2 regions of the Rhizobium sp. AG207R genome follow, and region 1 is predicted to be linked to the other one. Evidence: riboswitches for the same ligand, from Rfam matches in the RefSeq annotation. Region 1 holds a riboswitch; the other holds the start of a gene.

What was found. A riboswitch is a leader RNA that binds a small molecule or an ion and turns the genes downstream of it on or off. The one in region 1 is predicted to bind FMN.
Region 2: another riboswitch for FMN. It lies ahead of JJQ51_RS15610 (6,7-dimethyl-8-ribityllumazine synthase); the one in region 1 lies ahead of ribB (3,4-dihydroxy-2-butanone-4-phosphate synthase).

The regions. Positions count from the first base shown of each region.
Region 1 is NZ_JAEPVT010000001.1:694,823-702,728, forward strand. Features, by position in the region: gene JJQ51_RS03045 (transporter substrate-binding domain-containing protein) at 1-351, shown strand, start outside; gene JJQ51_RS03050 (ABC transporter permease) at 364-1,089, shown strand; gene JJQ51_RS03055 (ABC transporter permease) at 1,101-1,790, shown strand; gene JJQ51_RS03060 (homocysteine S-methyltransferase family protein) at 1,853-2,773, shown strand; gene ribB (3,4-dihydroxy-2-butanone-4-phosphate synthase) at 2,831-3,457, opposite strand; FMN riboswitch at 3,570-3,715, opposite strand; gene JJQ51_RS03070 (glucose 1-dehydrogenase) at 3,816-4,598, opposite strand; gene tpiA (triose-phosphate isomerase) at 4,675-5,412, opposite strand; gene JJQ51_RS03080 (SDR family oxidoreductase) at 5,417-6,205, opposite strand; gene JJQ51_RS03085 (sugar ABC transporter ATP-binding protein) at 6,226-7,704, opposite strand; gene JJQ51_RS03090 (sugar ABC transporter substrate-binding protein) at 7,733-7,906, opposite strand, start outside.
Region 2 is NZ_JAEPVT010000006.1:134,084-141,989, reverse strand. Features, by position in the region: gene JJQ51_RS15640 (TetR/AcrR family transcriptional regulator) at 1-572, opposite strand, end outside; gene JJQ51_RS15635 (tautomerase family protein) at 693-1,139, shown strand; gene JJQ51_RS15630 (VOC family protein) at 1,199-1,594, shown strand; gene JJQ51_RS15625 (class I SAM-dependent methyltransferase) at 1,714-2,400, shown strand; gene phnF (phosphonate metabolism transcriptional regulator PhnF) at 2,402-3,130, shown strand; gene JJQ51_RS15615 (VOC family protein) at 3,170-3,520, opposite strand; gene JJQ51_RS15610 (6,7-dimethyl-8-ribityllumazine synthase) at 3,579-4,055, opposite strand; FMN riboswitch at 4,145-4,291, opposite strand; gene JJQ51_RS15605 (ABC transporter ATP-binding protein) at 4,398-5,459, opposite strand; gene JJQ51_RS15600 (ABC transporter permease) at 5,471-6,259, opposite strand; gene JJQ51_RS15595 (ABC transporter permease) at 6,256-7,149, opposite strand; gene JJQ51_RS15590 (ABC transporter substrate-binding protein) at 7,222-7,906, opposite strand, start outside.

The DNA.
Region 1 (7,906 bases):
TCGGAATATTACAAGAAGTACTTCGCCAAGGTCGCCGACGAAAAGACCTACCAGACGCTCGACGAGGCGTTTCAGGACCTCGCGGCAGGCCGCATCGACTACGTCTTCGGCGATTCCCTTGCGCTTGATGCCTTCCTGAAGAGCGACAGCGGCAAGGATTGCTGCGCCAAGATGGGCGATGTCGCCGACGACAAGGAAGTCCTCGGAGCCGGCGTTTCCGGCGGTTTGCGCAAGGAAGACACCGAGCTCAAGGCTAAGCTCAACGCAGCGATCGCCGCGGTACGCGCCAGCGGCAAATACGACGAGATCACGAAGAAGTATTTCAGCTTCGATATCTACGGCGCCAAGTAAACGATCGCGACGATGGCGACCTCTCCTCAGGGCATTCTGGACCTGCTCTCCCCCTATCCTCCGGGCTGGGGTGGAGTACTCTTGACCGGGGCCGCCTCCACGGTCGCCATCTCGTCCGGCGCTTTTCTGATCGGCCTTCTGCTCGGTACGGGCGGCGCGCTCGGCAAGCTCTCCGGCATCAGGCCGCTCCGGCTGCTGCTTGAACTCTATACGACCGCCGTCCGCGCGGTCCCCGAGCTGATCCTGATCGTCGGGCTCTATTACGCAGGGATGGACGGCCTCAATCGGCTCCTCATTGCGCTCAATCTGCCGGCATTCGAATTGAATGGCTTCGCTGTCGCGGTCGCCGTGCTTGGCTTCGTGCAGGGCGCCTATATGACGGAAGTGCTGCGCGGCGCGATCCTGGCGATCCCCGTCGGCCAGATCGAGGCGGCAAAGGCCTTCGGCATGGGCGCACGCCTGCGTTTCCGTCGCATCATCTTACCCGCCCTGCTGCCGAATGCCCTTCCCGGTCTTGCCAATCTATGGATGTCGGTCACCAAGGACAGCGCTCTCGTCGCCGTCGTCGGCTACCAGGAACTGGCTCTCGCCACGCGGCTCGCTGGCGCTAGCACCAAGCACTATTTCATCTTTTTCCTGGCTTCCGCCCTCATTTATCTCGCTCTCACGCTCGTCTCGAGCGCCCTCTTCGACCTGCTGGAGCGGCGTGTGCGCCGCGGCCAGCCGAAGCTTGCCTGAGGAGTGTTGGCATGACCTTCTCATGGATATCCGCCTATTGGCCGCTTCTGTTGACGGGAGCCGTGCAAACGCTGTCGCTGCTTGTGATTTCGGTCGTCTTCGGCTTCGTCATCGCGATCGGCCTCGCCTTTTCCCAGGTCAGCGGCGGCCCAATCCTGCGAAGCCTTGCGCGTGGCTACTGCACCTTCTTCCGGGGCACGCCGCTGCTGATACAGCTCTGGCTGCTCTACTACGGCGTCGGCTCTCTCTTGCCGATGATCCCGGGAATCCGCCAAAGCCTGTTCTGGCCGATCCTGCGTGAAGGTTTCTTCTTCGCGGCCGTCAGCTTCACGTTGAATTACGCGGCCTATGAGGCGGAGGTTTTGCGCGGTGCATTGCTGGCCGTCCCGAAAGGCGAGCTGGAAGCCGGCCGCGCATTTGGCATGCGCCCCCTGACGCTGACGCGGCGCATCTGGCTGCCGCGCGCCATTCGCATTGCATTGCCGACGATCGGCGGCGAAATCGTCATGCAGTTGAAGGCAACGCCACTCGCCTTCACCGTCACCGTGATGGACCTCTATGCCGTTGCCACCAAGGTTCGTCAGGACACCCTGCTGGTCTACGAGCCTCTGATCGTCGTCACCGTCTTCTATCTCGTCATCACAGCCATCATCGCGCGAAGCTTCCGGTTCCTAGAAGCGCAGGTGCCGGTGCGGCGCTAACCCCGGCATGAAGGAGAGATCAAACCTCTCCGCAGATCCGAGCCATTCTGGAGATCCCATTCATGAGCAAACCCTTGATCCTCGACGGCGGCATGAGCCGCGAACTGCTGCGTCTCGGCGCGGAACTGAAGCAGCCGGAATGGTCGGCGCTCGCGCTGGTCAATTCGCCAGAGATTGTCCGGCAGGTGCATGACGAATTCATCGCTGCCGGCTCGGATGTCGTTACGACCAACAGCTACGCGCTCGTGCCCTTCCACATTGGCGAGGAACGGTTCTGGAAGGAAGGGGCTGATCTCATCACCCTTTCCGGACGGCTGGCGCGCGACGCCGCTGACGCCTGCAAGGATCGAAAAATCCTGGTCGCAGGCTCCCTGCCTCCGATCTTCGGCTCCTACGAACCACAGAATTTCGATCCGTTAAGCGTTCAGGACTATCTCAAGGTTCTGGTCGAAAACCTCGCCCCTTACGTCGATGTCTGGCTCGGGGAAACCCTCAGCTTGATCGCGGAGGGAGAGGCGGTTCGGACGGCGGTCGCTGAAACCGGCAAACCGTTCTGGATCTCCTTCACGCTTGCGGATGACGCCGCGCAAAGGAATGGCGCCTCGCCTAAGCTCCGCTCCGGCGAACTTGTCGAGGATGCGGCTCGGTGGGCAGCGTCATCTGGCGCGGACGCGCTCCTGTTCAACTGCAGCAAACCGGAAGTCATGCGCAAGGCCGTCGATGCGGCAGCGGAGGTTTTCAAGCTGGGCGGCGATAATCTGCGGATCGGCGTCTATGCCAATGCTTTCGAGGGAGAACAAGGCGAGTCGGCCGCCAACGAGGGCCTTCACGCGACCCGTCAGGATCTGAATGACGACGCCTATTCGCGCTTCGCCTGTTCATGGGTCGATGCCGGCGCGACGATGGTCGGTGGTTGCTGCGGGATCGGCGCCGGGCATATTCATAGGCTGAGGAAGGCTCTCCTTCATCCTCAAGGAGCATAGGAGAGCCTTGCGCAAGCATCGATCCGGGCAGGATCAAAATAGGCTGTATCGGAACGATCAGGCAGCCTTGAAGGGAGCGCTTGCGGCCCTGTAGGCAATCAGATCCTCGATCGTCACGAGATGGAGGCCATGCCGCTCGGCAAAGACCTCAAGCTCTGGAAGGCGGGCCATCGTGCCGTCGTCGTTCGCCACTTCGCAGATGACGCCGGCCGGCGAAAGGCCGGCAAGCCGGGCCAGATCCACGGCTGCTTCCGTGTGCCCAGGACGCGACAGGACGCCGTTTGGATGCGCGCGAAGCGGAAAGATATGACCGGGCCGGGCAAATTCCTCCGGACGCGATCCGTCCCTGACGAGGGCTTGAACGGTTGCCGCCCTGTCGGCGGCGGATATTCCGGTCGTGGTTTCCGGAATGTAGTCGACGGAAACGGTGAAGGCGGTCTTGAGGACTTCCGTGTTGCGCGGCACCATCAACGGAATATCGAGCTCGTCGAGCCTCTCGCCCTCCATCGGAACGCAGATGAGACCACGGGCATGGTTCATCATGAACGCGATCGCCTGCGGTGTGACCGCTTCCGCGGCGATCACCAGATCGCCTTCGTTTTCGCGGTCACGATCATCGACAACCACGATGATCTCGCCCCGCGCAATCGCAGCGATCGCATCTTCAATTTTCGAAATTGCCATTTTCCTGCCTTTCAAGGGTTGCCGTTCGAAACGGCGTGCATGGCCGGTCAAAGCCACCATTTTCCCTTGGGCGAACAAGCATGTGAACGCCGCCACGACGCGGCGTCTCCTGCGTTGCTCTCTTCCATCCGGACTATACCGTCGGCTCCGGCATCTCACCGGATCTGCTGACCCTTCCGAAGCTCGGAAGGCGCTCGCGGGCTCGAGGAAACTCCCCATACCGCCGGTGGGGAATTACACCCCGCCCTGAGAACAATTGAAAGATAAGGGATCAATGCCTCATTCCGCAAGAGGCTTTGATCGCTAAAACGTCGAGAATCCGATCCGCCCAACGAACGCACCGTTCCTCATTGTCGAACTACGACATGATCAAGCCGCCATCGACATTGATCGTCTGGCCCGTGATATAGGCCGCATCGTCGCTGGCCAGGAAAGTGACGAGACCGGCGACATCTTCGCCCGATCCGGCCCGTTTCATCGGAATGCCCTGGACCCATTCCTTCATGAGTTCGCCGGGGCCGTAATTGCCCAAAAGCTTCCCCCAAGCCTGGTCGTTATAGGCCCACATGTCGGTTTCGATGATGCCTGGGCAAAAAGCGTTCACTGTGATGCCTTCGGTCGCGACTTCCTTGGCAAGGCTCTGGGTAATGCCGACGACGCCCATCTTCGATGCCGCATAATGCGGCGTGTAGATGAAGCCGTCCCGCGCCTGGCCGGAAGCGGTATTGATGATGCGGCCGCCGCGGCCATGTTTGCGCATGCGGGCAATCGCCTCCTGGGCGCAGAGGAAGACACCTTTGGTATTGACCGCCATGACCTTGTCCCATTCGCCCTCGGTCATGTCCTCGACGCGGGCGATGGTGATGACACCGGCATTCTGGATGGAAACATCGACGGCACCGAAGGCCACCTCAGCCGCCTCGTAGAGCCCCTTCACACTGGCCTTGTCGGTCACGTCACCGATGAAGGAAATCGCCTTCCCGCCGTCAGCCTTGATCGCATCGGCGACCGCATGGACGGAATCCTCATTGGCCGAGACTACGAGATTGGCGCCCTCACGTGCGAACCGTCTGGCGATCGCGGCCCCGATGCCGCGGCTCGCGCCGGTGATGACCACGGTCTTGTTTTCGAAACGCTGCATTTCCTATTCCTTTCGCGGTGACAGCCACGCCAGGCGCCGGCTCAAGGAGCCGAGCGCCCGCCTGTTGCTGGCGACTTCAAACGGCAGCCGAGATAATCCCGGCAAACTCCGATGCCTTCAGGGATGCGCCCCCGACCAGGGCACCATCGACGTTGCGAACGCCGAAGATTGCCCTTGCGTTCGATGCTTTGACCGAACCGCCATAGAGGATCCTGACATCCTTCCCCTCTTCTCCCAGCCGCTTTTCAAGCGCCTGGCGGATGGACGAATGCATCTCCTCGATCTGCTCCAGGGTCGGAACTAGCCCGGTTCCGATCGCCCACACTGGTTCATAGGCGATCACCGTGTTCGAACTGGTTGCGGTGTTGGGAATTGATGCTTCTAGCTGGGCACGAACCACTTCGATCGCCCTGCCCTCGTCCCGTTCCGCACGTGTCTCCCCGACGCAAATGATGCTCGTCAGCCTGGTCTCATGGACCGCGACAGCCTTGGCCGCAACTGCGCCGTCCGTCTCCCTATAGGCCGAGCGCCGCTCGGAATGTCCCAGAATGACGAAACGAGCGCCGATTTCGGCGAGCATCTCGGCGGAAACATCTCCGGTATAGGCGCCTGAGGTCCGCGCGTGACAATCCTGTGCCCCAATGGCAATCCCTGATCCTCGCACCCGTACGACCGCTTTCTCGACCAGCGTTAAGGGCGGGCAGACGACGATGTCACACGCCGCGTGGTCCGTTATTCCCTTCAGCGCCTCGATCTCGGCCAGGGAGGACGCGAGACCGTTCATTTTCCAGTTGCCGGCAATCAGTTTCCTCATCGCATCACCAGCAGCAAAACCCGCCATCGACGAGCAGATCGACGCCCGTCACGAAGCTTGCGGCATTCGACAGCAGGAAGACGGCGGGGCCGACCATCTCATCGACCGTTGCCATGCGCTGCATCGGCGTCTGCTCTTCGAAAAGTTTGGTCTGATGAACCATTTCCGGACGCGTGTTCATCGGCGTCGCCGTGTATCCCGGCGAGATGGTGTTGACGCGGACGCCGCGACCGACCCACTCCATCGCGAGCGACTTCGACATGTGGATCACACCGGCTTTGGAGGCGTTGTAATGAGCCTGGCTCAGGCCGCGATTGACGATAACGCCGGACATAGAGGCGATATTGACGATCGATCCGCGCCCGTTCTTCAGCATCGCGCGTGCTTCCGCCTGGCAGGACAGAAAAACGCCCTTTAGGTTGATGTCCATCAGCGTCTGGTACTGTTCTTCTTCCATCTCTTCCGCGGGATTGGCGTTGGCGATACCGGCGGCATTGACTGCAAGCGTCAAGGCGCCAAGCTCCGCCTGTGTGCGGGCAACCGCATCCGCAAGAGAAGATTTGCTGGTGACATCAGCCTCGATCTGGATGGAACGGCGACCGGCCGCTTCGATATGCGAAGCCGTGTTCGCTAGACCATCGTCGGATCGACGGTCCAGAAGCGCGACGTTGGCGCCGCACTGCGCAAGACCGATGGCGATACGCTGCCCAATCCCGCTTCCAGCGCCGGTCACAAGCGCGACCTGTCCCTCAAGATCGAAAAGCTTCGGGGCGTTCAGAGTGATGTCGGACACCGCTCTTCCTTTCTGTTTGTCTAGATTGTCGCAAGTTCCATGACAGAGACGTCATTGGCCTCGTCACGATTGAGAATGCCTGCCTGCTTGCCCTGTGCAAGCACGAGAATCCGGCTGGAGACACCAAGAACCTCCTCGAGATCGGAGCTGACGACGATGACGGCCACCCCCTGCTTTGCGAGGTTGACGATGATGTCGTAAATGCTGGCGCGCGCGCCGACATCGATGCCACGGGTCGGCTCGTCGAGGACGACAACCTTGGGGTCACGCATCAGCCACTTTGCGATGACGACCTTTTGCTGGTTGCCACCCGACAGGTCCGAGGCATATTGCTCGGCCCGGCCTTTAACGCCGAATTTCGCCACAGCCTTTTCGGCGAAAGCACGTTTGATGCGCGATGTGATCCAGCGCCCACCGAGCTTATCGAGATTGGCATAGATGATGTTTTCACTGATGCGATGGCCAACGACGAGACCCTGCTCCTTGCGATCCTCGGGCACCATCACGATGCCCTTGGCGATCGCATCGGCCGGATGGCGAAGCTTGAGCTCCTCACCCTCCAGCTTGATCGAGCCGGCGATGATCGGATCAGCGCCAGAAACGGCACGGACGAGTTCGGTGCGGCCGGCACCGACCAGCCCGGCAATGCCGAGGATCTCCCCGGCGCGAACTTCGAACGTCACGTCCTGGAAGGACCCGTCAGGCGAACTCAATCCGCTGACCTGCAAAACAGGGCGATCCGTCGGTTCGGGAAGAGCCGGGAACATCCGGTCCAGCGAACGGCCGACCATGCTTTCGACGATGGTACGAACGGGTGTGGCGCTGTCGGCGAACTCCTGAACCCGCTCGCCATCGCGCAGGACGACGATGCGATCGGTGATCTGCTTGATCTCCTCCATGCGGTGGGAGATGTAGATGATGCCGACACCTTCGGACCGAAGCTTTCTCACCTGCTCGAACAAAGCCTCGGTTTCGGCCCCGCCAAGCGCTGCGGTCGGCTCATCGAGAATCAGCAGCTTGGCATTGAGCGCCAGCGCCTTGGCGATCTCGATGAGCTGCTGATTGGCAGTCGACAGGCCCGCGACCTTGCGTGTCGCTGGAATATGTAGGTTCAGGCGTGCGAGCTGTTCCTGGGCGCGCCGGACCATCTGAGGGCGATCGACAGCCCCGTTCTTCATCGGCCATCGCCCGATGAAGACATTTTCGGCGATCGAAAGATGCGGCAGGAGCTGCAATTCCTGATGGATCAGGACGACGCCCTTGTCGATCGCCTCGCGCGGAGTGGCGGGGGCATAGGGCTGCCCCAGCCATGTCATCGTTCCCTCGGAAGGCGTGCGTGATCCGGCGATGATGCCCGACAAGGTCGATTTGCCGGCGCCGTTTTCGCCGAGAAGCGCGACCACTTCACCCGGATAGACATCAAGGCTGACATTCTTCAGCACCTGAAGCGGTCCGTAGCGCTTGGATATGCCCCTCAGGGAAAGAACGGGCTCAGTCACGGCACACCTCCTCAAGATTTCAGGACGATTACGGGTGGTTGGCGATGAAGCCGGCCACGTTTTCCTTGGTCGTCAGCGTGGCGTCCATGAGCTGCACCGCGGGCACCTTCTCGCCGGCGACGAGCTTGACGGCATTGGCGACCGCGTCGCGGCCCATCTTCTGCGTCTGCTGCGTCGCGGTCACATCGAAGACACCCTTGCT
Region 2 (7,906 bases), on a different contig from region 1:
GTCAGAGCAGCCCGCTCAATGACTTCGGCTATGTGGACGGAAAGGGCGGGGTCGGAGACGGCGCGGGCAAGCGTCAGACCACCGCTCAGCGTAGCGAGAAGAACGATGGCACGATCCTCTGCCGTTGTTTCACCAGAGCTTGTGTTCTCCGGCAGGCCGGCAGCGACATCGGCGATGAGTTTTTTCAATTCCACCGTATAGGCGCGGCGCGTTTCCTCGTCAGCACGCATGACATCGGGGGAAAGGCTTGGCAGTGTGCAGCTGTCCCCGAGATCGCAAGTCCGCTTGTAGCCGAGGTAAAAGCTGGCGAGCGCCTTCAACCAGTCTTTCGGCTGGTTTTGCCTGAGCGTTAGGATCGCTTGGCGCAGCTCTTCCAATCCTTCCACGACGGCGGTGCGAAACGCTTCGCTCTTGGACTTGAAGTGTCCGTAGAAGGCGCCGTTGGTAACGCCGGCCGCTTTCGTCAGTGCATCAATGCCTGCGCCGCCGTAGCCTTCCCTGCGAAAGACTTGCCCTGCAGCAGCGACCACCCGCGTCCGGGTCTCTTCCTTATGTTCGGCGCTGTAGCGCATTGCTATCTCCATTGAGAGCGATCTCTCTTTATTGCTTGCATAGAGAGCGATCGGTATGTATCGTTAAAGAGTGATCGGTATATATCAATTGCCGTCATAGGTCCAACAAGGAGATACCCCATGCCCATTACACTTACCGTGTCCGAAGGACTGCTTTCATCCGAAGCGCAGGCAAAAGCTTTTGCCGGACTTACGGGTGCAGTCCTCGATGTTGCCGGCCTGACCGGGAATGAATTTATGACGGCCAATGTCATCGGCTCGATCAATGTGCTTCCGGCCGCACATGTGCTGGCAGCCGGAAAGCCCGTCGCTGCAGCCTTCATCGAACTCAAGTTGCCCGAAATCGCGCTTGCGACCACCGAAGCCAAGCGCGCTTTCATTGCAAGGGCGACTGATGTCGTCGAGCAGGCGGCCGAAGGGCGGATCAAGCGTGAGCATATCTGGTCGAACATCGTCTATGCGCCTGAGGGTGCTTGGGGCATTGCGGGACAAAGCTACAGCAATGCCGATCTGGTTGGCGCTATTGCGAGCGCCGCAGCGCCTGAGGTTGAAGCTCATCGCGCGTGAGATGAGATAATACCGGGCGGCTGCGTGGGCCGCTCGTCCGACAACAAGGGAGGCAGGAGATGCAACTCGCCAATTATCTGTTTTTCACGACGCATTGCGAGGAAGCGCTTGCCTTCTATACAGTCTGCGGGCTCGGCGAAGTGACGCTGTTGGTTCGTCATGGTGCTGATGGGGTGCCGCTTGCCAACGAAGCGATGCGGGGCAGGGTTATGCACGCTCGCTTTGAAGGGGCAGGCGTCTCGTTCTTCGCTTCCGACAATCACGATGCCGAACCGATGAGAGGTTCGGCTCATATGCTCATGATGGATGACCGAGAGAGCACCGAGAGGATGTTTGCTCGATTGGCTGAGGGCGGCGCGGTGACGACGCCACTCGCCGTTCAGCCTTGGGGCAGCTACTACGGCAAGCTGACGGACCGGTTCGGCGTGCAATGGATGGTAGACTGCCTGCAATAGGAGCTAACTGATCACGCGCGAAAGATTATCATTATTAGTCCAGTCGTCCGGACGAATTCATGCAACTGTCATTAGGTGGAGTTATAAAGGGTTCAGTTCACTCCAACAGCGAGAGCATGATGACAAGCGCAGCAACGACTTACGCGACATGGCACAAGGAACCGCAGGGCGACGCCGCCATGGCAGAATCGCATAGCCCTTATTGGCGTCACTTCATTGAGACGGTGCCGGAGCGGGATTTCTCCTCGAAGACCGTCCTGGATTTCGGCTGCAACCGTGGCGGCTTTCTACGGCTGCTTTATGCCATGCGACCGTTCCGACGCGGTGTCGGCATCGATATCGCCTCGGAGTCCGTGGCTGCTGCTGTCGAAGCCGCAGGCAACATGCCGCTCCAGTTTCATGTAACGACCGACCTGGCGCCCTTTGCCGACAGCTTCGACGTGGCTTTCAGCTATGAGGTGATCTATCTGCTGCCGGAGTTGAGAGAGCATGCCGAGGGAATGTTCCAGGCCATGCGCAATGGGGGCGTCTATTACGCGGTGACCGGTTGCCACAATGAAATGCCGCTTTGGCCAAATTGGCTCGAGCTGATCGGCAACAACAGCAACGCGCCCATGCAGGATCGTTCGCCACAGGACTATATCGAAGCCTTCACGGCGGCCGGCTTCGATGTTTCGGTCAGGCGTTTCGGCTATGATGGTTTTGTGCGTGCCACCAAGGATCGGAAATATTATCCGAGCATTCTCGATGCATTGAGCTATCCAGCCGAATACAAGCTGCTGTTCCGGCTGGAGAAGCGTATCTGATATGGAGACGATCGACCGAAAGGGCGGCAGCGCGCTCTGGCATCAGATCGGCGAGATCCTGGCGGCCGATATTGCCGCCGGGACTTTCGCGCCCGGAGAGAAATTGCCGACCGAGCCCGAGCTGATGCTGCGGTTCGGCGTCAGCCGTTTCACCGTGCGGCAGGCGCTGGGGCACTTGGAGCAGCGTGGATTGGTCCGCGCCGAACAGGGGCGGGGAACCTTCGTTCATAGGGGCGTGCTCGACTATACGCTGTCGAAACGCACCCGCTTCCACAAAAATCTGATCGAGCAAGGTTTTGAACCGGGTGGCGAGCTGCTCGTTCACGAGATCGTGCCGGCGACCGAACGCGTCGCGGCCCATTTAAAGATCGCAATCGGCGCGTCGGTCATCCATCGTCGCGGTGTCATGACGGCCGACGGTATTCCAGTGGAATTGGGGGATTCCTATTATCCGGCCGAACGTTTTCCCGATTTCGATCAGGCTAGATTGAGGCATCCGACAATCTCGGCAGCGCTCGCCAGCTATGGCGTCACCGACTATGAGCGCTTGTCGACGGAGATCGAGGCGCGCATGCCGACGGCCGAAGAGGCGCGGATCCTGCGCCAGCCGAAATCCGCGCCGCTGCTGGTGACGCGCAAGGCGGATGCGGATACCGACGGAGTGCCGATCACCTATTCGGAATCGGTCTGGCCGGCCGAGCGCACCACATTCAATCTCGATCTGCGGTGAGAGCGCCGGAGAGCCCTTGAGGCTCTTCGCGAGCTTGAACTAGCGGTGGGAGAGGATATTGACCACCTTGCCGAAGGGGTCGCGGACGTAGAAGCGGCGGACACCCCACGGCTCGTCCGTCAGGTCATACAATATGCCGAAGCCCATGGAGGTGGCGCGCTGATAAAGCGTATCGACATCGTCGACTTCGATGGAAAGGTCGGGGACGAGCGTTCCCGAACCGCCCTCGCTGGCGACGCTGATCTGCGGCACTGTTGCCGCTTCAGAGGCGAAGGTCAGGATCCAGCCGTGATCCATGACGATGTCGAGGCCGAGCAGGTCGTGGTAGAAAAGACGGGCCGTGGCGGGATCGGCGGCGGACAGGTTCGGGATGATGCGTAGGACGGTCACTGACGTTTCTCCCTTGTGATGTGGAGGCGAGCTCTAGCCGCGCCTCCACGATGCTGGTTCAGACCGTGACGGCCGGCAGCAACTTGGCGCGCTCCGCCAGGATGTGGCGGCAGGCGCTGGCGACTTCCCGGCCCTTGATGATGAAATGTTCCTTGAAGAACTGGATGTGGGCTTCCGACTCCTGGAAGTGATGCGGGGTCAGGACTGCCGACAGGATCGGCACGCCGGTGTCCAGCTGGACGCGCATCATAGCATCAAGAACCGTATTGGCGACAAATTCATGGCGATAGATGCCACCGTCGACAACGAAAGCGGTGGCAACGATTGCGGAATAACGGCCGTTGCGGGCGAGCGTCTGAGCATGCAGCGGAATTTCCAAGGCGCCGGGCACGTCGAAGATATCGATCGGCGATGCACCTTCCGTCGTCTGCCATTCGGCAACGAAGGAGTCGACCGAGCGATCGACGATATCGGCATGCCAGCGAGCCCGAATGATCGCGACGCGGCTCGGCTGGGTAGAAATCGAAATGGTCATGAATTTTGCCTTTCAAGGGTTGTTGTCAAATATCCCTTGGGCGAACACGCAACATCGCGGCATCCCTCGCGCGGAGGAGGTGCGATCCTGCTTGCTCTCTTCCATCCGGACTATACCGTCGGCTCCGGCATCTCACCGGATCTGCTGACCCTTCCGAAAGCTCGGAAGGCGCTCGCGGGCTCGAGGAAACTCCCCATACCGCCGGTGGGGAATTGCACCCCGCCCTGAGAACGTCCGGACTATAAATGCTTTCTCTCATGAAAATCAAAGAAAAACGCCGGGCTTCTGACCCGGCGTCCGCGAATAATTTTCCAAAATGACCCTGCGACGCAGGGTGCTTTCTCAATCCTGAATCACGAGCAGATCGGAGGAGGCGAAGCGCAGCGTCACCTTCTCGCCGACGCTCGGAGGCATCATCCCGGGGCTGTTGAACATGTCGAAGGAAATCGTGTTGCCAGCAACGTTCATGCGGGTGCGAATGACCGAACCCAGGAAGTGTGCCGAAGAGACTTCGCCCGTGAGAGCGGTATCGCCTTTGGCTGATTCCGCCAGCGAACCGGCTTCCGGACGCAGGGCAAGCGATACGGTATCGCCTGGCTTGTAGGCCGTCACCGACTGCTTCAGGGTCACGCCCTGATCGCCGATCATGATGCGGTTGCTATCGGGATCGACGACCTTGCCTTCGATCAGGTTCAGCGTACCGACGAAGGAAGCGACGAAGCGGGTTGCCGGCGTGTTGTAAATCTCGAAAGGCGTGCCGATCTGATCGGCGCGACCGGCATTCATGACGACGATGCGATCCGAGATCGACAGGGCTTCTTCCTGGTCGTGGGTCACGAAAACGGTGGTGATGCCGAGCTGCTGCTGGATGGCGCGGATTTCTTCGCGCAGCGAGATGCGGATCTTCGCGTCGAGCGCCGAAAGCGGCTCGTCGAGCAGCAGCACCTGCGGCTTGACGGCGATAGCGCGGGCGAGCGCCACGCGCTGCTGCTGGCCGCCGGACATCTGATAGGGATAGCGGCCGGCGAGATGATCGAGCTTGATGAGAGCCAGCATCTCCTTGACGCGCTTATCGATGTCGGGCTTTGCCATGCCGGCCACCTTGAGGCCGAAAGCGACGTTGTCGTGCACCGTCATGTTCGGGAACAGCGCGTAGGCCTGGAACACCATGCCGATATTCCGCTGGTTCGGTTTTAACGCCCGCTGATCCTTGCCGTTGATCGACAGGGTGCCGGCGGTCGGCGTTTCGAAACCGGCGATCATGCGCAGCACGGTCGTCTTGCCGCAGCCCGATGGTCCAAGGAAGGAGATGAATTCTCCCTTCTCGATTTGCATATTGAAATCGTGAACGACCTGAACTTCGCCGAATGATTTCTTGATGTGGGTGAGTTCGAGAAAAGCCATGGTGAGAAGCCTTACGCCTTAACCGGAGCCAGTTTTGAGAAGCGGGAAACGAGCTGCAGCAGACCCATGCTAAGCCAGGTGACAGCAAGCGCAATGATGGCGAGCGCCGAGGATTGATAAGCCTGGTTGGCGCCGACGAGCTGCATGTAAGGGCCGAAAGCCGGACGATTGAGCAGCGAGGCCATCGTGAATTCGCCCATGACGATCGCCAGCGTGATGAATGCGCCGGAGAGGACGCCGCTCATGACATTGGGGAAAATGCAGCGGAGCATGATGGTTGTCCACTTCGCGCCAAGGCTTTCTGCGGCTTCCGTCAGGGTGCCGACATCGATCGTGCGCATCGCCGTGTCGACTGAACGATACATATAGGGGAGCGCCAAGACAATATAGGAGCAGACAAGAAGGAAGTTCGTCGTCTGCTCGAAGCCTGTCAAAGGCAGGATCGATGACGAATTGTAGAGGCGCAGATAGCCGAAGACGATGACGATGGCGGGGATGACCAGCGGCATCAGCGTGATGAACTCGACGATCGGGCGTATTTGGGGCAAACGGAGGCGCACCCAATAAGCCGTAGGCACCACGATCAACATGCCGAAGATGATGGTCAGCAAGGCCATGAGCATCGAATAGCCGAACGCATACAGGAAGTGAGCGTCCGAAACGACTGATGCATAGGCGTCAAAACTATAGGCGTCGCGACGCATGCGCAGTGAGAATTCCAGCGTACCGATGAGCGGAACGATGAAATAGATAGCGCCGATGACAACAGCGATCCAGGCAAAGAATTTTTGCAGCTTCATTTCTGCCACCGTTCCGCGCGAATACGCATGATGATGTAGATCACATTGGAAATGCCAGTGATGACGATCATGCCGAGCGCCATTGCATAGCCGAGATTGGCGTTGTGCAGCACGTCGCCGCGGATTTGCGCGTAGAGCTGGATCGGGATGATGTTCAGCGAGCTGCCCGTCAGCGCGATGGCCGTTGCGATGGCGCCGAAGGCGTTGGCAAACAGCAGCAGCGTCGTGCCAAGCAGGCTCGGCCAGAGAATGGGGAGCGCCACCATGAGCCAATATTGTCTCGTGGTCGCCCCGAGGATGGATGCGGCTTCACGCCATTCCTTTTTCATGCCGTCCAGCGCCGGCGTGATAATCAGCACCATCAGCGGAATCTGGAAGTACATATAGGTGATGGTCAAGCCGACGAAGCTGTAGAGATTGAAGCCTGTGGAATAGAGATTGAAACCCAACCAATCCCTCATCAGCAGCGTGACGAGGCCCAGGCGACCGATCGTGGCGATGAACGCAAAAGCCAGTGGTACGCCGGCGAAATTTGAGGCGACACCGGAAAAGGTAAGGAAGGCATGGCGCACCCAGGCCGGAAGTCCGCCCATGACCAGCGCCCAGGCCAGATAAAAGCCGATCAACGCGCCGCCGAGCGCCGAGGCGACCGAAACCCTGATGCTGATCCAATAGGAGTCCAAGATGGATTTCGTGAACAGATCGCCGATGTTCTTCAGCGTCAGGCCGCCGTCCGGCGTCAGAAAAGCGCCAGCGATCAGATAGATTGTCGGCAAAATCAGAAACAGCAGCGCGAAGATCAGGAAGGGCGCTATGCCCAGCCAGTCAACGACCACGCGTTTGTTGATCAAGGGCGTGGTGCTGATGGTCGATGTTGTCACGGTGCTCATGATTGGCCCAATCCGCGGCGTCAAAAAACGGAAAACCTCCCCGCCGAAGCGGGGAGGCCAAGTCAGTTGTGATTACTGCACGTTCGAACCGACGACGGAATCCCACTTCGTGGTGATGGCGGTCTTGCCGGCATCCTGTTCTTCTAGCGTCGGGAAGACGGCCTTTTCATAGGCGGCAGCCGGCGGCAGCTTGTCGAGAAGTTCCTGCGGAACCTTCTTATTCTTCGCCAGGTCGTTGAAGCGGATCGGGTGGCAATAGCCCTTCAGCCAGCCGATCTGGCCTTCGTCGGAATAGAGGAATTCCATCCAGAGCTTGGCAGCGTTCGGATGCGGAGCGAAAGCCGAGATCGCCTGGACGTAGACACCAGCGATAACGCCGGAAGCCGGAACAGTGACGTCGACCGGCGGGTTGCCGTTCAGGCTGTCGCGCCAGGAGAGACCGTTGTAGTCCCAGGCGACGACGATCGGGGTTGCACCCTGAGCCAGCGAGGCGGACTTGCCGATGACCGGAACGAAGTTGCCGGCCTTGTTGAGCTTCGCGAAGTAATCGAGACCGGCGGCGCCGATCTTGGCGGCGTCCTTTTCGCCGGCTGCGAGGCCGGCGGCGTAGACGGCCTGAACTGCCTGGTTCGACGTGCGCGGGTCACCAGCGAGCGAAACGGTGTTGGCATATTCCGGCTTCAGGAGGTCAGCCCAGTCCTTCGGCGGGTTCTTCACGACGTCCTTATTGGTGACGAAAGAGAGAACACCGTAGTAG